4 regions of the Bradyrhizobium sp. MI1.4 genome follow, and region 3 is predicted to be linked to each of the others. Evidence: riboswitches for the same ligand, from Rfam matches in the RefSeq annotation. Region 3 holds a riboswitch; each other region holds the start of a gene.
What was found. Region 3 has a riboswitch for cobalamin ahead of metE (5-methyltetrahydropteroyltriglutamate--homocysteine S-methyltransferase). Riboswitches for the same ligand answer to the same signal wherever they lie in the genome.
Positions count from the first base shown of each region.

Region 1 (4,973 bases), 370 kb from region 3:
GCGCAAGTGACTGGGAATATGTCACCTAATCGGTATGGCCGGCATGCGGTCGTCCGCCGGATTCGAGCTTGTCGCCGCTGTATGCGATCGCCTCCGCCGGGGCAAACCGGCATTCGTAGGCGCTGGAAACTTTGGAAGCTCGCAAGGTTATCGCGAGCTCCCAAAGCGCGTTCATCTTATTCACAGATAGGTTGGCGACACGCTCCGTACGATCATGCCTCGGCCCGCAACTCGCGTGCGGCGGCCACCATATTGACGAGCGCGGGACGCACCTCCTCCCATCTTCGAGTTTTCAGTCCGCAGTCGGGATTGATCCAGAGCTGCCGATCGGAAACCCGCTGCCGCGCCAACACAATCAGCTGCTTGATCTCGGCTGCTGCGGGAATGCGCGGTGAATGAATGTCATAGACGCCCGGCCCGATTTCATTAGGATATTTGTAGCTCTTGAAAGCGTCGAGCAATTCCATTTTGGAGCGCGACGCCTCGATTGAAATGACGTCGGCATCCATTGCTGCGATCGCATCGATGATTTCGTTGAACTCGGAATAGCACATGTGCGTATGGATCTGAGTTCCGTCAGCGACAGCGGAGGAGCAAACACGGAAACTGTCCACTGCCCAATCTAGATAGTCCTTCCACTGCGATTTGCGCAGTGGCAATCCCTCCCGCAACGCAGCCTCGTCGATCTGGATCATGGTCGCTCCAGCCGCCTCAAGGTCGATGACCTCGTCTCGGATCGCGAGAGCGATCTGTCGGCATGTCTCGCTCCGCGGGATGTCGTCACGGACAAACGACCAGTTCAGGATCGTCACCGGTCCGGTCAGCATAGCCTTGACGGGTTTTTTGGTCAGAGACTGCGCATGTCGCCACCATTTAACGGTCATGGGCTTCGGGCGGGAGACATCTCCAAACAGGATAGGAGGACGAACGCACCGCGAGCCATAAGACTGAACCCAGCCGTGCTTGGTGAATGCGAAACCCAACAGCTGCTCGCCAAAGTATTGAACCATGTCATTGCGCTCGAACTCACCGTGTACGAGCACGTCCAGGCCGATATCTTCCTGCCAATGCACGGTATGGGCTGTCTCCGCTTTCAGAAGCTGCTCGTACTGCGTGTCATTCAGCGCTCCCCGCGCATGAGCTGCACGCGCATTGCGGACGTCCGCCGTTTGCGGAAAGGATCCGATGGTTGTGGTTGGAAACATCGGCAATGCGAAGGCGACGCGCTGGACGTCGGCGCGCTGGGTGAACGCACTGCGACGGCGACGCATGCTATCGTCGATCGCGGCCATTCGTCCGGCGACGTTCGCACTGTGGATCTTCGGCGATGTTTCGCGGGTGACGGATGCATCCTCTGAGAGCGTGAGTTCATCGGTCACGTCGGCAGCATGGCCAGCCAGCGCTTTGCCCAATATCGAAAGTTCCTTGATCTTCTGCACTGAGAACGCCAACCACGTCTTCAGATTGGGATCGAGATCGATCTCTAGTTCAATGTCGGTCGGAACATGAAGCAGCGAGCAGGAGGGGGCAATCTGAACACGGTCCCTGCCCAGTTTTTTGACCATAGGAGCAAGTTGGTCGAGTAGCGCCGGCAGATTAGAGCGCCACACGTTGCGACCATCAACGACACCGAGCGAGACCACGAGATCTCTACCTGCTCTGGCGACAATCGCGTCCAACTGGTCAGGTGCACGAACCAGGTCGACATGAACCCCGGCAACGGGCAAGGCCAAGACTGTTTCAAGATTGTCGCCGACACCCCCGAAGTATGTGGCCACCATGATTTTAAGGGCCGGCACGGCCTTAGCGAAATGAGCATAGGCCCGGCGGACAGCGGCCCGAGATGCTTCGTCGACGTCCATCACTAGGCATGGCTCGTCGAGCTGAACCCATTCAGCGCCGCGCGAGGCTAGTTCGCGGAGAACATCGACATAGACGGGGAGGAGTCGATCAAGCAGCGACAGCGGATTGAATGCGGGATTTACGCTTTTGCCGAGCTTCAGGAAAGTGACTGGGCCCACTAGGACGGGCCGCGTCTGATAACCGAGGCTTCTTGCCTCCTCATATTCCTCGATCGGCTTCCGAGAGGCATACTTAAAGATCTGATCCTGGTGAAATTCCGGCACCATGTAGTGGTAGTTCGTATCGAACCACTTCGTCATCTCCTGTGCGGCTACGCCGGGCCCATGCTGAGCGTGACCACCGTCTTGAGCGCCACGCGCCATGGTGAAGTAGGTTTTAAGCGACACAGGACCTTCGTTCCAGCCGTAAACGTCGGGAATGGCGCCAACCATTAGGCTGGTATCGAGCACATGGTCGTAGAGCGAGAAGTCATTCGAAGGAATGACGGTCGCACCGCGGGATTTCTGCCGTGCCCAATTAGCGGCACGAAGTCCACTCCCCGCCTCGAGGAGCTCGGCTTCGCTGGATTTTCCCGCCCAGTAGCTCTCGAGTGCGAATTTGAGTTCGCGTCGTGGGCCGATGCGTGACGTCCCCAGTGTGGCAACGGGAAGCGAAAGGATTGACATAGCTTAGACCCCATGTTGGGGCAAAGGCCATGGCGGACGCAGACAGCGAACATCGCGTGAGCGACAACTGCTTGGCGCACACCGGGACGCCCCGCCCGTGGACGATATCTTGTCGAGGCAGGTCTCCTGGCTCACGGGTCGTCGCTGCTGTCCGGCCTTCCCGAAGCCGCATGGCTTCAGTGACTTCGTTGGACAGCGGCTCGCCGCTTACAGTTGCGGGGGCAGCGCCGGCATTGCACCGGCTTCCCTCTTAGCTCCGGATCAAACGAAATCCGGAGACCGCGACGGCTTGAAATTATGCGCACGAGGATCGATGCGTCAACCTACCGATTCTCGCTGCGACATTGCCCAAGCGATTACGAGCGCACTAGGCGGGTACGACGGTCTTGCTCGCGGCCTGGTGAACACGCCCTGATCCGTGGAGGCTCCGCTTGTGAAATGCATTCGCTCCCTGCTCGCGTAACGGTTGAGCTCCACCACCGGAACGAACCCGGGCCGCTTTCGGTATCTGTGTGATCGCGAGGAGGCGACCTTCCGTCAGCAGCTTTTCGAACCTGCGCGTCAGGAAGGTGCGATCATCCTCGGCCGGCATCCGTTTGGTCACAGCCCACGAGGCTCCCTAAAAATTTCGAAAGCCGGATTGCTCCAGGACCGCACGGATGATCAGGTCGGCTCCTTGGTGTTCGGCGGGCCCGCGACCAGGCACGAGGTCGACCGCTCCGTGAGGTTGGCCAAGATGATCTTCTCGGTGCACTAGGTGTTCACGTGCTGAGCGACTTTTGCGTCGGCTTCGATGCGTCGGTGGCCGCTCGACGCCGGTCTGCCTCGCCTCGACTCGCGGCGAGCGACGATAGGCCTTAACGCGGCCACTGAGCATCGAGGGCCTTGTCCTTGTTCGTGACAAATTCGACGGTGTCCTCCGACAGAGCCCTTTGAGGGGTTCCTCGGAGTCGCTCAGCGCCTTAAGCTCATAACGATGTTAATCGACCTCGATGCGCCCCATGCGGTCGTGGTCTCCTCAAGGTCCCACATCTACAACTTCGTTCGCGAAATCGAGCGATGAGGCCTTTTGGTCGCGGGCTGCCTATCCTGTCTTGGACGGGACACAGGTGTCAGGGACCGGACAGACCACCGCGCATTGCGGCGTGTCGCAATGGCCCTCGCACTCCGTACATTTTTTGGCATCGATAACGTAAATGTCGCGCTTCAGACTGATCGCCGCGTTGGGACACTCGAACTCACATGCGCCACAAACGGTGCATTGCGAAGCGACGATCTTGTAAGCCATGCCTTCCGACTCCTTAGGCGAGCGATGCCATGGGCGATCCCTTTCAAATGCCGTGCCAAACGCAGACGCGCTCAATGTTGGGCAATTTGCCCAATTCGGCTGTCCCGGGTCTGAGACCGTGTTGCATCTGCGACAGCAACAGGTCGCTTCAATTTCAGGCTACGAGCCCTCGGGCCCTCTTGCGAGAGTCAGTCGCGACTTGACGCTGGAAGCGTCCGTCGGTTTGTTTGGCACGTCAGCGCGGGGGCAAGCGAGGCTGACGCTTCCTCAACCGGCGACGGCAAAAACCGCCAACGGACGCAGGTCTACGTTGGATCTCGGCAAACCTCCGGTCACACACCCCGACTGGAGGTTTGTGCAAGCCTCGCTCATGGCTGCAACGCTAGCTGCGCGGAGGACTCGCTGGAGGCTTGCCAAAACGGGCTTGTGGTATAACAAGCTTCGGAGGGAAATGAAGTGGCGGCGGGACGAGCGACACTGGCCTTGCAGACCGAATTGCACTCAGCCTCATGCCTGGTGCCGAGTAGGCATGGCGGTGCTCGTGAGCGTCGCTTGGCCGCACTCAGCCACTCGCAACTATTTTAGACCAGCTGGAGCAGGGTTGAAAGATGACTGTGCAAATTGCTTCAGTGGCATGGCTTTTCCGAACAGATGGCCCTGCGCAAGGTCGAAGCCGAGTTCGGCCACGGCAATTAGGTCAGCCTGGCTCTCCACACCTTCGGCGACGGTGCGCACATTGTACTCTTTGGCTAGATCGACGATATGGCGGCACACCGTTCGCTTGAGGGGCCCATTCGCGCAGCCGCCGACGAACTGACGATCCACTTTCAATTTCATGAACGGGAATTTTGTCCTCCCCATCAGCTGCGGCCAATTGGCACCGACATTGTCGATTGCAAGGCCAATGTTGTGAAAGCGAACCTCACGCGCAACCTCGACCAGGAGATCTAGGTTCTGGATCGCTTCCACGCTCTCGATTTCAATCGTCAAACCGCCGAAAGCGGCGTGCGACGGCATGCGCCGACAGAGATCGCGTACTGCCTGCGGGTCAATCAGGAATGCTGCCGGGAGATTGATGGAGAGATCGATCGAAGTTTGCTGCTCCAGAAGATACTGCCAATCCTTGATCGCGCGGTCGATCACGAACTGCGACAAGT
Region 1 is NZ_JBVVPP010000002.1:24,626-29,598, forward strand. Features, by position in the region: gene metE (5-methyltetrahydropteroyltriglutamate--homocysteine S-methyltransferase) at 213-2,528, opposite strand; cobalamin riboswitch at 2,628-2,827, opposite strand; gene AC0L23_RS02505 (4Fe-4S binding protein) at 3,613-3,816, opposite strand; gene AC0L23_RS02510 (EAL domain-containing response regulator) at 4,393-4,973, opposite strand, start outside.
Region 1: another riboswitch for cobalamin. It lies ahead of metE (5-methyltetrahydropteroyltriglutamate--homocysteine S-methyltransferase); the one in region 3 lies ahead of metE (5-methyltetrahydropteroyltriglutamate--homocysteine S-methyltransferase).

Region 2 (4,973 bases), on a different contig from region 3:
CTGGCGCTTGCTCGCGCCTGGCGCAACAGCGGATTGCGGGTGCAGTGCTTCAAGAGCGGCCCCGATTACATCGATCCCGCGTTTCATGCCGCCGCGACGGGACGCGCCTCGGTTAATGTCGACAGTTGGGCGATGGATCGCGGGACAATCTCGCATCTCGTCAGTCGCGGCATTGACGCCGATGTCGTGCTGGCCGAAGGCTCGATGGGTCTGTTCGACGGCGTCGCCGCGCGTGGCGTCTGCGGCACCGGGGCGACCGCCGACATCGCGGAGATGCTGGACTGGCCGGTGCTGCTGGTGATCGATCCCTCAGGACAGGCACAAACGGCGGCCGCGATCGCGGCGGGCCTTCGCGACTACCGCCCCGGTGTGCGCCTTGCAGGCGTCGTGCTCAATCGCGTTGCCAGCCCGCGCCACGAAGCCCTCGTGCGGCGCGCGCTGCTGGATGCCGGCATCGCCGTATTCGGCGCGCTGCCGCGCCATGCCGAGATCAGCCTGCCGAAGCGGCATCTCGGACTGGTGCAGGCCGAGGAGCAGGCGGAAATCGGCAAGCTGATCGACGAGGCCGCGCGCTTCGTTGCCGAGCATGTCGATCTCGACGCGGTGCTGCGTTCGGCGGCCACCTGGTCGCCGCAACCTGCCGCAAGCGGCGTCAACGTGACGCCGCCCGGCCAGCGCATTGCGCTTGCCCGTGATGCCGCGTTCTCCTTCGTCTATCCGCACATGCTGGAAGCGTGGCGCGCGGCGGGTGCGGAGATCTCGACATTCTCGCCGCTCGCCGATGAAGCCCCTGATCCGGTCGCCGATGTGTGCTGGCTGCCTGGCGGCTATCCCGAGCTGCAGGCCGGCAGGATCGCTGCCAATGCGCGCTTCCGCAGCGGATTGCGCGCCTTCGCCGAGACGCGCCCGGTGCACGGCGAATGCGGGGGCTATATGGTGCTGGGCACCGCTTTGACCGACGCCGATGGCATCAGCCACGAGATGACGGGCCTGCTCGGCCTGGAGACGAGCTTTGCCAAGCGCCGCATGCATCTGGGCTATCGTCTGGCCGAGCTCGCCGCGCCGATGCCGGGTCATCAGGCGGGTGCACGCCTGCGTGGCCATGAATTCCACTATTCGACCATAGTCGCGCAGCCCGACACGGCGCTGGCGGTCGTGCACGACGCGACAGGTGCGGTCATTGCCGAGACCGGCTCGCGGCGGGGACAAGCCACCGGCACGTTCTTCCATCTGATCGCGGAGGACCGGTGAGCGGTTTTGTCTCCTTTGTCTCCGCCGGGCCCGGCGATCCCGAGCTGCTCACGCTCAAGGGTGCAGCGCGGCTGCGCGAGGCCGACGTTGTGCTCTATGACGATCTTGCTTCAGGCGCGATCCTCGATCTGGCCCGGCCCGGCGCCAATCTCGTCGCGGTGGGAAAGCGGGCAGGGCGGGCCTCGACCAAGCAGCACCATGTCAACCGCCTGCTGGTCGACTATGCCGTGACAGGCGCGCGCGTGGTGCGATTGAAGTCGGGCGATGCCGGCATCTTTGGCCGGCTTGAGGAGGAGCTCGAGACGCTGCGCGAAGCGGGCATCGGCTACGAGATCATTCCCGGCGTCACCTCGGCCTGTGTCGCCGCCGCGCAAGCCGGCATTCCGCTGACCCGGCGTCACACCTCGCGCCGCGTGCAGTTCGTGACCGGGGCGGACGTCACCGGCGAGCTGCCGCCAGATCTCAATTGGGCGGCGCTGGCCGATCCGGAGGCGACAACCGTGGTCTATATGGGCCGGCGGACGTTTCCGGCGTTGGTCGTCAAATTGATCGAGCACGGGCTCGCCCCAACCACGCCGGCGTTGTTTGCCGAATCGCTCGGCCGTCCCGATGAGCGGCTGGTCCGCACCACCATTTCGGAACTTGCCGAGCAGCTTGCGCGGGGCGGAGCGGCCTCCACGGCGGCCGTCATCCTGTTCGGCGCGCTGGCGGGGAATTATCCGTCATGACTGCCTCGTCCGCCCGTTGCCCCTTGACGCCCGGCCGGCGAAAGAGGCACACAGGAGACGCATGGTGCTCGACGCGGCGCAAAGCGCCGGAGCATAATCGGGAATGGGGATGGGCGGACCCAGTTGCGGCGCCCAAAACCCCAGCCGCCCCCGCGACTGTAAGCGGTGAGGGACTTCGATCAGCCACTGGGCCGCGAGGCCCGGGAAGGCCGGAGACTCCCAGTGAACCGCGAGCCAGGAGACCGGCCGTGCATGTTTTGAGGCCAAGGCCGTCGGGTGTGACGGCAAGAAGGATCTGAGCCATGCATATCGAACCCGGACTAGTCTCGGACGCCAAGCTCGTGCTGAGTTATGCAACCGGCATTGCCGTCGGCGGCGTTGCCTTGAAGCTCGCGGTTGAGACCGTGCGCGAGCAGGGCATCACGTCGTTCGCGGCGCGGACGCTCGCCACCACGGGACTTGTGTTTATCTTCTTCGAGATCCTGCCGCACTTCCCGGTCGGCGTCTCCGAAGTGCACTTCATCCTCGGCTCGACCTTGTTCCTGCTGTTTGGCGCGGCGCCTGCGGCCTTCGGCCTCGCGTTTGGCCTGCTGTTCCAGGGCATCTTCTTCGAGCCGCCCGACTTGCCCCAATATGGCATGAACGTCACCACGCTATTGGTGCCGCTGTTCGGAATCCAGGCGATCGCCACGCGGATCATTTCGAGCAACACGGCCTATGTCGATCTGAAGTACCGCCAGGCGCTGGCGCTTTCGACGACCTATCAGGCGGGCGTCATCGCCTGGGTGGCGTTCTGGGCGATTTATGGCTCCGGCTTCGGCGCGACCAACCTCGCCAACATCGCGACCTTCGCGGCGTCCTATGCGCTGGTCATCGTGATTGAGCCGCTCGCCGATCTCGGCGTGCTGGCGCTGGCAAAGTCGCTGCGCGGCGTCACCGCGCCCGGCCTCGTCACGCCGCGTTTGCACAACGCGGCCTAGAGACAAGCGAACGGGCGGCCATGATGGCCGCCCTTCGCAGCCACCATGCTCACGCTCTCTCTGATAGGCATCGGTTGCGGCGATCCCGAGCAGCTCACGCGTGCCGCGATTACTGCCATCAACGCGGCCGATCTCGTCCTGATCCCCCGCAAGGGGACGGCCAAGTCCGACCTCGCCGATCTCAGGCGGACGATCTGCGCCGATGTGCTCACCAGCGACACGACCCGCATTGCCGAGTTCGATCTGCCCGTGCGGGACGCCGCTGAAGCGGACTATCGCAAGGGCGTGGACGATTGGCATGATGCCGTGGCCGCCGTCTGGTCGCAGACGATCGGGGATCATCTCGAAGGAGAGGGCAAGGTCGCGCTGCTGATCTGGGGCGATCCCTCGCTTTATGATTCCTCGCTGCGCATTGCGCGGCGGCTCAATCCCTCGCCAAAGATCGAGGTCGTGCCCGGCATCACCTCGATCCAGGCGCTGTGTGCGGCGCATGCGTTGCCGCTCAACGACATCGGCGAGCCCTTTCTAGTTTCGACCGGACGCCGCTTGCGCGATGGCGGCTGGCCGCAAGGTGTCGATACCGTGGTGGTGATGCTCGACGGCGGCACGGCATTCGAGTCGCTTGATCCGGCGGGCCTGCACATCTGGTGGGGGGCCTATCTCGGCATGCCCGATCAGATCGTCATGTCCGGCGCGCTGGCCGAGATCGGCCCGCGCATCGTCGCCGTGCGGCAAGAGGCGCGCGAACGGCACGGCTGGATCATGGACAGTTACATCCTCAAGCGCAGGCTGTGAGGCAAGCGAGGCAGCATGCTCCCCGAATGGGTCACCCAACAATGCCCCGACATCTCCGCAGTCCACCGCGAGGCGGCGGTGGCGCGGCAGGCGCAACTGACGAAACCGACCGGCGCGCTCGGCCTGCTCGAGCAGCTCGCGATCGAGCTTGCGGGCCTGCAAGCAACCGAGCAGCCGCGCGCGGCGCGGGTGCCGATCATCATCTTCGCCGGCGATCACGGCATCGTCGCGCAGGGCGTCTCGGCCTATCCGCAGGAAGTGACGATCGCGATGCTGGCGAACTTCGCCTCCGGCGGTGCCGCAATCTCGGTGCTGGCGCGTGAGCTGGGCTCCAGCCTGGAGGTCGTCGACGCCGGCACGCTGGCGCAGGAGGAGATGGCTGGAATCGTGACCGACAAGCCGCGCAGCGGTACGCGCGATTTCAGCGTCGAAGCTGCGCTCACCCCCACGGAGCTGGCATTTGCGTTCGAAGCCGGCCGACGTGCGGTGACGCGCGCACAGGCCGGGCAGCCCGATCTTCTGATCTTCGGCGAGATGGGCATCGGCAACACCACGACATCGGCGGCGATCGCGGCCGGCTTGCTCGGCGTGAGCGCCGCGGAGATCGCGGGCAGCGGTACCGGCATCGACGCGGCCGGCCGTGTGCACAAGGCGCGGGTGATCGACGCTGCAATCGCACGCCATGACGTTGCGGGCGCTGCGCCCGAAAAGATCCTGTGCGCCGTCGGCGGTCTCGAGATCGCCGCCATCTGCGGTGCCGTTATCGCGGCTGCACAGCACCGCATCCCCGTGTTGATCGACGGCTTCATCGTGTCGGTCGCGGCGCTGGCGGCGGTGCGGCTCAACCCTTCGTGCCAGCTGTTCCTGCTGGCCTCGCACCAGTCGGCGGAGCAGGGGCATCGGCTGGTGCTGCGCGCGCTGAACGTGCAGCCGCTGATCAGCCTGGATCTCAGGCTCGGCGAAGGATCGGGCGCGGCCATCGCGCTGCCGCTGGTGCGGTCGGCCTGCGCGCTCCACAACGGCATGGCGACCTTTGCGCAGGCCAATGTGCCTGATCGTCCGGCCTGATCAAATCGTCCGCTGATTGACGGAGACGACGCGCCAGCCGGTCGCGAGCCGGTCAATCCTGGTCAGCGACAGCGGATCGATCATGAAGCGCAGGGCCGCTTGTGGCGTCAGGTCGAGCGCGATGCACAGCGCCGCCCGGATCGTGCCGGAA
Region 2 is NZ_JBVVPP010000025.1:33,437-38,409, forward strand. Features, by position in the region: gene AC0L23_RS24380 (cobyrinate a,c-diamide synthase) at 1-1,251, shown strand, start outside; gene cobA (uroporphyrinogen-III C-methyltransferase) at 1,248-1,979, shown strand; cobalamin riboswitch at 2,025-2,244, shown strand; gene AC0L23_RS24390 (energy-coupling factor ABC transporter permease) at 2,282-2,959, shown strand; gene cobF (precorrin-6A synthase (deacetylating)) at 3,005-3,754, shown strand; gene cobT (nicotinate-nucleotide--dimethylbenzimidazole phosphoribosyltransferase) at 3,770-4,822, shown strand; gene AC0L23_RS24405 (histidine phosphatase family protein) at 4,823-4,973, opposite strand, start outside.
Region 2: another riboswitch for cobalamin. It lies ahead of AC0L23_RS24390 (energy-coupling factor ABC transporter permease); the one in region 3 lies ahead of metE (5-methyltetrahydropteroyltriglutamate--homocysteine S-methyltransferase).

Region 3 (4,973 bases):
CGACGCTGCTTTCCGCATCGTTCCAGCTTTCGTCGGTAGGGAGGACTACCGGCGATCGACTTACGACGAGGGCACTCGCCGTCAAACAACAAGAAGCGGATATCGCTCTGCACAAGTTAGCGAGCCGCTTGCCTTCCGCTCCTGTCGTAAACTTCAGGACTTGCTCACCACTTGCCAGCTGTCCGGTTGGCACGGGCAGCGCCTTGACGGAGCTGGGATCCATCGCGCAGGCGGTTTGACTGCCGAGCCCTGAAACTCAACCGTCAGTTTGCCGTCACGCGCCAGTATTTTGGCACCGCCGAATACCAGCAAATCTTCCCGAAGACCGCGCGAAGGCGCAAATTAGGTATGAAATTCCGCAAGGGCGGTAAAATAGATTGTTGTGATGGGACGCATCCATGGGATGGATAAATGAAGCGATAGGATCGTGGTTCGCGTCGAGCGCAAGTGACTGGGAATATGTCACCTAATCGGTATGGCCGGCATGCGGTCGTCCGCCGGATTCGAGCTTGTCGCCGCTGTATGCGATCGCCTCCGCCGGGGCAAACCGGCATTCGTAGGCGCTGGAAACTTTGGAAGCTCGCAAGGTTATCGCGAGCTCCCAAAGCGCGTTCATCTTATTCACAGATAGGTTGGCGACACGCTCCGTACGATCATGCCTCGGCCCGCAACTCGCGTGCGGCGGCCACCATATTGACGAGCGCGGGACGCACCTCCTCCCATCTTCGAGTTTTCAGTCCGCAGTCGGGATTGATCCAGAGCTGCCGATCGGAAACCCGCTGCCGCGCCAACACAATCAGCTGCTTGATCTCGGCTGCTGCGGGAATGCGCGGTGAATGAATGTCATAGACGCCCGGCCCGATTTCATTAGGATATTTGTAGCTCTTGAAAGCGTCGAGCAATTCCATTTTGGAGCGCGACGCCTCGATTGAAATGACGTCGGCATCCATTGCTGCGATCGCATCGATGATTTCGTTGAACTCGGAATAGCACATGTGCGTATGGATCTGAGTTCCGTCAGCGACAGCGGAGGAGCAAACACGGAAACTGTCCACTGCCCAATCTAGATAGTCCTTCCACTGCGATTTGCGCAGTGGCAATCCCTCCCGCAACGCAGCCTCGTCGATCTGGATCATGGTCGCTCCAGCCGCCTCAAGGTCGATGACCTCGTCTCGGATCGCGAGAGCGATCTGTCGGCATGTCTCGCTCCGCGGGATGTCGTCACGGACAAACGACCAGTTCAGGATCGTCACCGGTCCGGTCAGCATAGCCTTGACGGGTTTTTTGGTCAGAGACTGCGCATGTCGCCACCATTTAACGGTCATGGGCTTCGGGCGGGAGACATCTCCAAACAGGATAGGAGGACGAACGCACCGCGAGCCATAAGACTGAACCCAGCCGTGCTTGGTGAATGCGAAACCCAACAGCTGCTCGCCAAAGTATTGAACCATGTCATTGCGCTCGAACTCACCGTGTACGAGCACGTCCAGGCCGATATCTTCCTGCCAATGCACGGTATGGGCTGTCTCCGCTTTCAGAAGCTGCTCGTACTGCGTGTCATTCAGCGCTCCCCGCGCATGAGCTGCACGCGCATTGCGGACGTCCGCCGTTTGCGGAAAGGATCCGATGGTTGTGGTTGGAAACATCGGCAATGCGAAGGCGACGCGCTGGACGTCGGCGCGCTGGGTGAACGCACTGCGACGGCGACGCATGCTATCGTCGATCGCGGCCATTCGTCCGGCGACGTTCGCACTGTGGATCTTCGGCGATGTTTCGCGGGTGACGGATGCATCCTCTGAGAGCGTGAGTTCATCGGTCACGTCGGCAGCATGGCCAGCCAGCGCTTTGCCCAATATCGAAAGTTCCTTGATCTTCTGCACTGAGAACGCCAACCACGTCTTCAGATTGGGATCGAGATCGATCTCTAGTTCAATGTCGGTCGGAACATGAAGCAGCGAGCAGGAGGGGGCAATCTGAACACGGTCCCTGCCCAGTTTTTTGACCATAGGAGCAAGTTGGTCGAGTAGCGCCGGCAGATTAGAGCGCCACACGTTGCGACCATCAACGACACCGAGCGAGACCACGAGATCTCTACCTGCTCTGGCGACAATCGCGTCCAACTGGTCAGGTGCACGAACCAGGTCGACATGAACCCCGGCAACGGGCAAGGCCAAGACTGTTTCAAGATTGTCGCCGACACCCCCGAAGTATGTGGCCACCATGATTTTAAGGGCCGGCACGGCCTTAGCGAAATGAGCATAGGCCCGGCGGACAGCGGCCCGAGATGCTTCGTCGACGTCCATCACTAGGCATGGCTCGTCGAGCTGAACCCATTCAGCGCCGCGCGAGGCTAGTTCGCGGAGAACATCGACATAGACGGGGAGGAGTCGATCAAGCAGCGACAGCGGATTGAATGCGGGATTTACGCTTTTGCCGAGCTTCAGGAAAGTGACTGGGCCCACTAGGACGGGCCGCGTCTGATAACCGAGGCTTCTTGCCTCCTCATATTCCTCGATCGGCTTCCGAGAGGCATACTTAAAGATCTGATCCTGGTGAAATTCCGGCACCATGTAGTGGTAGTTCGTATCGAACCACTTCGTCATCTCCTGTGCGGCTACGCCGGGCCCATGCTGAGCGTGACCACCGTCTTGAGCGCCACGCGCCATGGTGAAGTAGGTTTTAAGCGACACAGGACCTTCGTTCCAGCCGTAAACGTCGGGAATGGCGCCAACCATTAGGCTGGTATCGAGCACATGGTCGTAGAGCGAGAAGTCATTCGAAGGAATGACGGTCGCACCGCGGGATTTCTGCCGTGCCCAATTAGCGGCACGAAGTCCACTCCCCGCCTCGAGGAGCTCGGCTTCGCTGGATTTTCCCGCCCAGTAGCTCTCGAGTGCGAATTTGAGTTCGCGTCGTGGGCCGATGCGTGACGTCCCCAGTGTGGCAACGGGAAGCGAAAGGATTGACATAGCTTAGACCCCATGTTGGGGCAAAGGCCATGGCGGACGCAGACAGCGAACATCGCGTGAGCGACAACTGCTTGGCGCACACCGGGACGCCCCGCCCGTGGACGATATCTTGTCGAGGCAGGTCTCCTGGCTCACGGGTCGTCGCTGCTGTCCGGCCTTCCCGAAGCCGCATGGCTTCAGTGACTTCGTTGGACAGCGGCTCGCCGCTTACAGTTGCGGGGGCAGCGCCGGCATTGCACCGGCTTCCCTCTTAGCTCCGGATCAAACGAAATCCGGAGACCGCGACGGCTTGAAATTATGCGCACGAGGATCGATGCGTCAACCTACCGATTCTCGCTGCGACATTGCCCAAGCGATTACGAGCGCACTAGGCGGGTACGACGGTCTTGCTCGCGGCCTGGTGAACACGCCCTGATCCGTGGAGGCTCCGCTTGTGAAATGCATTCGCTCCCTGCTCGCGTAACGGTTGAGCTCCACCACCGGAACGAACCCGGGCCGCTTTCGGTATCTGTGTGATCGCGAGGAGGCGACCTTCCGTCAGCAGCTTTTCGAACCTGCGCGTCAGGAAGGTGCGATCATCCTCGGCCGGCATCCGTTTGGTCACAGCCCACGAGGCTCCCTAAAAATTTCGAAAGCCGGATTGCTCCAGGACCGCACGGATGATCAGGTCGGCTCCTTGGTGTTCGGCGGGCCCGCGACCAGGCACGAGGTCGACCGCTCCGTGAGGTTGGCCAAGATGATCTTCTCGGTGCACTAGGTGTTCACGTGCTGAGCGACTTTTGCGTCGGCTTCGATGCGTCGGTGGCCGCTCGACGCCGGTCTGCCTCGCCTCGACTCGCGGCGAGCGACGATAGGCCTTAACGCGGCCACTGAGCATCGAGGGCCTTGTCCTTGTTCGTGACAAATTCGACGGTGTCCTCCGACAGAGCCCTTTGAGGGGTTCCTCGGAGTCGCTCAGCGCCTTAAGCTCATAACGATGTTAATCGACCTCGATGCGCCCCATGCGGTCGTGGTCTCCTCAAGGTCCCACATCTACAACTTCGTTCGCGAAATCGAGCGATGAGGCCTTTTGGTCGCGGGCTGCCTATCCTGTCTTGGACGGGACACAGGTGTCAGGGACCGGACAGACCACCGCGCATTGCGGCGTGTCGCAATGGCCCTCGCACTCCGTACATTTTTTGGCATCGATAACGTAAATGTCGCGCTTCAGACTGATCGCCGCGTTGGGACACTCGAACTCACATGCGCCACAAACGGTGCATTGCGAAGCGACGATCTTGTAAGCCATGCCTTCCGACTCCTTAGGCGAGCGATGCCATGGGCGATCCCTTTCAAATGCCGTGCCAAACGCAGACGCGCTCAATGTTGGGCAATTTGCCCAATTCGGCTGTCCCGGGTCTGAGACCGTGTTGCATCTGCGACAGCAACAGGTCGCTTCAATTTCAGGCTACGAGCCCTCGGGCCCTCTTGCGAGAGTCAGTCGCGACTTGACGCTGGAAGCGTCCGTCGGTTTGTTTGGCACGTCAGCGCGGGGGCAAGCGAGGCTGACGCTTCCTCAACCGGCGACGGCAAAAACCGCCAACGGACGCAGGTCTACGTTGGATCTCGGCAAACCTCCGGTCACACACCCCGACTGGAGGTTTGTGCAAGCCTCGCTCATGGCTGCAACGCTAGCTGCGCGGAGGACTCGCTGGAGGCTTGCCAAAACGGGCTTGTGGTATAACAAGCTTCGGAGGGAAATGAAGTGGCGGCGGGACGAGCGACACTGGCCTTGCAGACCGAATTGCACTCAGCCTCATGCCTGGTGCCGAGTAGGCATGGCGGTGCTCGTGAGCGTCGCTTGGCCGCACTCAGCCACTCGCAACTATTTTAGACCAGCTGGAGCAGGGTTGAAAGATGACTGTGCAAATTGCTTCAGTGGCATGGCTTTTCCGAACAGATGGCCCTGCGCAAGGTCGAAGCCGAGTTCGGCCACGGCAATTAGGTCAGCCTGGCTCTCCACAC
Region 3 is NZ_JBVVPP010000002.1:396,192-401,164, reverse strand. Features, by position in the region: gene metE (5-methyltetrahydropteroyltriglutamate--homocysteine S-methyltransferase) at 654-2,969, opposite strand; cobalamin riboswitch at 3,069-3,268, opposite strand; gene AC0L23_RS04160 (4Fe-4S binding protein) at 4,054-4,257, opposite strand; gene AC0L23_RS04155 (EAL domain-containing response regulator) at 4,834-4,973, opposite strand, start outside.

Region 4 (4,973 bases), on a different contig from region 3:
ATTCAACTGCTGCCGCAACTTGCGCCACCCGGCCGCGCGCGCATCCTCGCCCCGACCTACAACGAATATGCCGGGGTCCTCTCGGCCGCCGGCTGGGAGGTCCAGGAGGTCGGGGACTTCGACGCATTGGCGGGCGCGGACCTCGCCATAGTCGTCAATCCCAACAATCCCGACGGCCGATGCCACCCACCAAGGGATTTGCTGACGCTGCTGCCGCGCGTCGGTCGTCTCGTCGTCGACGAGAGTTTCGCCGATGTAGCCCCGCAGCTATCGCTTGCATCCGGGGACCGGCCGGGGCTGCTGATCCTGCGCTCCTTCGGAAAGTTCTATGGCCTTGCCGGCCTGCGGCTAGGCTTCGCGCTCGGCAATTCGTCCGACATCGCCAGGGTCGCGGCGATATCGGGACCTTGGCCGGTCTCGGGAGCGGCGATCGCGATCGGCTGCCGCGCTCTGCGTGACGATGCCTGGGCCGAGGCCACGTCCGCGCGGCTCGCGCGAGACTGCGTTCGCCTCGACGGCATGGTGCAGTCGCAAGGCTGGACGCTCGTTGGCGGGACGCAGCTGTTTCGTCTCTACGAGACGCCTGACGCGCCTGCCGCGCAGGAGAAGCTGGCGCGTCGCCATATCTGGTCTCGCGTGTTCGCGCGAGAGCCGACATGGCTGCGCCTCGGGCTTCCGGGCAGCGAATCCGAATGGACCCGCCTGGCCGACACTCTAGCGCGCTAGAGCGAGCAGGCCGTCGACATCGAGATGGGCTTCGATGTGATCGGCGAGCGCATCGAGCGCGCTCTCGACCCTTGCGTGATAGGGCTCGTCGCCGGCGGGAATGTCGAGCTTCGCCAAAAAGGCCTTGCGGAAATCATCCGACGTGAACAGGCCGTGCAGATAGCTGCCCTGCACGCGTCCGTCGCGCGAGATCGCGCCTTCCGGTTCGCCATTCAGCCTTGCGAATGGCCGCGCGCGATCCGGCCCATCAGTGCGGCCGATGTGGATTTCATAAGCCTCGATCGGCTGATTGGTGGCGGCATGCAGCGCCGCGACGCGTGTCAACGTCTTCTCCGAGCTCATCACCGTTTCCACATCCAGAAGTCCGAGACCCGGTGTGTCGCCGGCGGGGCCCTCGATCCCCTCGGGATCAGCGACGCTGCGTCCGAGCATCTGATAGCCGCCGCAGAGGCCGAGCACATGGCCGCCTCTGCGGTAATGCGCCAGGAGATCGATGTCCCAGCCCTGCGCGCGCAGAAAGGCGAGGTCGCCACGAGTGGATTTCGAGCCGGGAATGATGACGAGGCGCACGTCGCCGGGAATGGCCTCGCCCGGCCGCACCATCACGAGATCGACGCCAGGCTCGAGCTTGAGCGGATCGAGATCGTCGAAATTGGCGATTCGCGACAGCGCGAGACAGGCGATCTTGCATTGGCCCGGTTTGCGCGCATCGCTCAGGCCCAGCGCATCCTCGGCCGGCAGCTCGCCGGCGCGCGCGAACCAGGGCAGCACGCCGAGGCCGCGCCATGCGGTCTTTTCTTCGATTAGTCTGTAGCCGTCGTCGAACAATGTGGGATCGCCGCGGAACTTGTTGATGACAAATCCCTGGATCATCGCGGCATCGTCCGGGTCGATCACCGTCTTGATGCCGACGAGTTGCGCGATGACACCGCCGCGGTTGATGTCGCCAACCAGCACGACCGGCACGTCGGCCTTGCGCGCAAAACCCATATTGGCGATGTCGGCCTTGCGCAGGTTCACTTCGGCCGGACTGCCGGCACCCTCCACCAGAACGAGATCGGCGCGCGCCTTCAGCCGCTCGAAGCTCTCCAGCACGGCGCCCATCAATGACGGTTTCATCGCCGCATATTCACGCGCACGCGCGGTCGCGATGCGTTTTCCTTGCACGATCACCTGCGCGCCGACATCGGTCTCGGGCTTGAGCAGCACCGGGTTCATGTCGGTGTGCGGCTCGACGCCGGCGGCGAGCGCCTGGAGTGCCTGGGCGCGGCCGATCTCGCCGCCGTCAACGGTGACGGCTGCATTGTTCGACATGTTCTGCGGCTTGAACGGGACCACGCGCAGGCCGCGTCGCACAAAGGCGCGTGCGAGGCCGGCAACGATGAGCGACTTGCCCACGTCCGAGCCGGCTCCCTGGATCATCAATGCGCGCGCCATCGCGAGTTTCTTAGAACTCGACGCCGGCTTGCGCCTTGATGCCCGAGCGGAAGGGATGCTTGACCAGCGTCATCTCGGTGACGAGATCGGCGATCTCGATCAGCTCGTCCTTGGCGTTGCGGCCGGTGAGCACGACATGCGTCATCGGCGGCTTCTGCGTCGTGAGGAATTCGACGACCTCCGCGATGTCAAGATAGTCGTAGCGCAGCGCGATGTTGATCTCGTCGAGCACGACCATGCGGAGATTCTGGTCGAGGATCAGCTCCTTGGCCTTCTCCCAGCCGGCGCGCGCGGCGGCGATGTCGCGGGCGCGGTCCTGCGTCTCCCAGGTAAAACCCTCGCCCATGGCGTGGAATTGGCATAGGTCGCCGAAATGGCCGGTCAGCATGCGGCGCTCGCCGGTGTCCCAGGCGCCCTTGATGAACTGCACGACCGCGCAGGGGAAGCCATGGGCGACGCAGCGGACGATCATGCCGAAGGCCGAAGAGGACTTGCCCTTGCCGGCCCCGGTGTGGACGATGATCAGGCCCTTTTCGCCGCTCTTGGTCGCCATGATCTTGTCGCGGGCGACCTTCTTCTTCGCCATTTTCGAGGCGTGGCGGGCGTCGGTTTCGTCGGCCGTCTGGGTATCCGGTTCGGGCGTCATCGGACGGGGTCCTTCGGCTTGACAAGAGGCGGTCGGGGGCAAATGGTGGCCCGGCGTTGGTTCCTGTCCTACGACAGGCGAAGAGGGAATGCGATAGGGTCCGAATCGGCAAGATTTGGTTCCAAAATGCAGCCGCCCCCGCGACCGTGACCGGAGAGATGCCCGAAGCCACTGATCCCCTGGGGATCGGGAAGGCGGGGATCGAAGGGGAAACCCTGCTCCGCAAGCCGGGAGACCTGCCAACGCGGACGATTTTGGACCGGCGGACGGGGTGTTCCGCGACGGGGAAACGGGCCTTCGCAAGAACGGTTCGTGGGCCTCATCGCTTCCCGCTGTTTATTCTGGAAGAAGCGATGACCGTCACACTTCATGTCTGCATTACCTGCCGCGCCGGCGAGACACTTGGCGAAGGCGAGACGACGCCCGGCAAGCGCCTGCATGGCGCGATCCTCGAGGCCGGCGTGCCCGACGGCGTCAGCGTGGTTCCCGTCGAATGCCTGTCTGCATGCAACCAGGGTTGCTCCGTCGCGCTCAGCGCGCCCGGCCGCTGGTCCTATGTCTATGGCCGTCTGTCGGATGCGAATGCGAGCGATGTGGTCGCGGGCGCCGCGGCCTATGCGGCCGCGCCCGACGGCCTCGTGCCCTGGCGCAGCCGCCCGGAGATATTCCGCAAGCAATCGCTTGCCCGCATTCCCCCCATTTCCCCCTTGGCCGTCGTGCCGGAGGCCGCCGAATGAATTCGCTCGCAAAAGTCCCGGTCACGGTCGTCACGGGCTTTCTCGGCTCCGGCAAGACCACGCTGATCCAGCATCTGCTTGCCAATGCCAACGGCAAGAAGCTCGCGGTGCTCGTCAACGAGTTCGGCAGCGAGGGCGTCGATGGCGAGATTCTGAAATCCTGCGCCGATGCGAATTGCCCGGAAGAGAACATCATCGAGCTCGCCAATGGCTGCATCTGCTGCACCGTCGCCGACGATTTTATTCCGACCATGGAGAAGCTGCTGTCGCGGGCCGTCAAGCCCGATCACATCCTGATCGAGACCTCGGGCCTGGCGCTGCCCAAGCCGTTGCTCAAGGCGTTCGATTGGCCGGAGATCCGTTCGCGCATCACGGTCGACGGCGTGATCGCGCTGGCCGACGCCGAAGCTGTCGCCGCGGGCCGTTTTGCGCCCGACCCTGACGCCGTCGAAGCGCAGCGCGCGGCGGACGGCAATCTCGACCATGAGACGCCACTGTCGGAAGTGTTTGAGGACCAGATCGCCTGCGCCGACATCGTGCTGCTGACCAAGGCCGATCTTGCGGGCGCGGCAGGCCTCGAAGCAGCCAAGGCGGCGATCACCGCCGAGATGTCGCGCCGCGTGCCGATGCTGGCGATCACCGACGGCGCGATCGACGCGCGCCTCATCCTCGGCCTCGGTGCTGCCGCCGAGAACGATCTCGCCGCGCGTCCCTCGCATCACGACGGCGAAGAGGATCACGAGCACGACGATTTTGCGTCCGTCGTGATCGATCTTCCTGAGGTCACCGATATCGAAGCGCTGGTTGCATCCGTTCAGCGTCTGGCGCGCGAGCAGAATGTGCTGCGCGTCAAGGGTTACATCGCGGTGCAAGGCAAGCCGATGCGCCTCTTGCTGCAAGCGGTGGGCGAGCGCGTGCGCCACCAGTTCGACCAGCCCTGGGGCGCGGGTGCGAGGCAGTCAAAGCTGGTCGTGATCGGCGAGCACGGCGATATCGACGAGGCCGCGATCAAGGCGGGACTCGGTCTTTCAGGATCCGGTATCTGATGCACGTCGTCTTCCGCGAGAGCCGCGGTCTCGAGGAGACCGCGATACCAAGGGACATTGGCCAGGACCCGGCCGATCTCGTGGTGCTCTCGTATTCGGATTCCGATCTTGCCGCGTTCGCGGCCGGCTGGCGCCGTGGCCGCGACAGCCTGCCGTCGCTGCGGCTCGTCAATCTCGCAGAACTTCGTCATCCGCTCTCGGTCGACACCTATGTCGAACGCACGCTTGCGCACGCGCGCGGCATTCTCGTGCGTTTGATCGGCGGGGAATCCTATTGGCCGTATGGGCTCGCGGCCCTGCAGCAGCTGGCGAAGGAGCGCGGCATCGTGCTGGCCGTGCTGCCGGCCGACGGCCGCGACGATACGCGGCTGGACGCGTATT
Region 4 is NZ_JBVVPP010000025.1:19,238-24,210, forward strand. Features, by position in the region: gene cobD (threonine-phosphate decarboxylase CobD) at 1-726, shown strand, start outside; gene AC0L23_RS24315 (cobyric acid synthase) at 715-2,163, opposite strand; gene cobO (cob(I)yrinic acid a,c-diamide adenosyltransferase) at 2,174-2,809, opposite strand; cobalamin riboswitch at 2,850-3,067, shown strand; gene AC0L23_RS24325 (DUF1636 family protein) at 3,163-3,546, shown strand; gene cobW (cobalamin biosynthesis protein CobW) at 3,543-4,592, shown strand; gene cobN (cobaltochelatase subunit CobN) at 4,592-4,973, shown strand, end outside.
Region 4: another riboswitch for cobalamin. It lies ahead of AC0L23_RS24325 (DUF1636 family protein); the one in region 3 lies ahead of metE (5-methyltetrahydropteroyltriglutamate--homocysteine S-methyltransferase).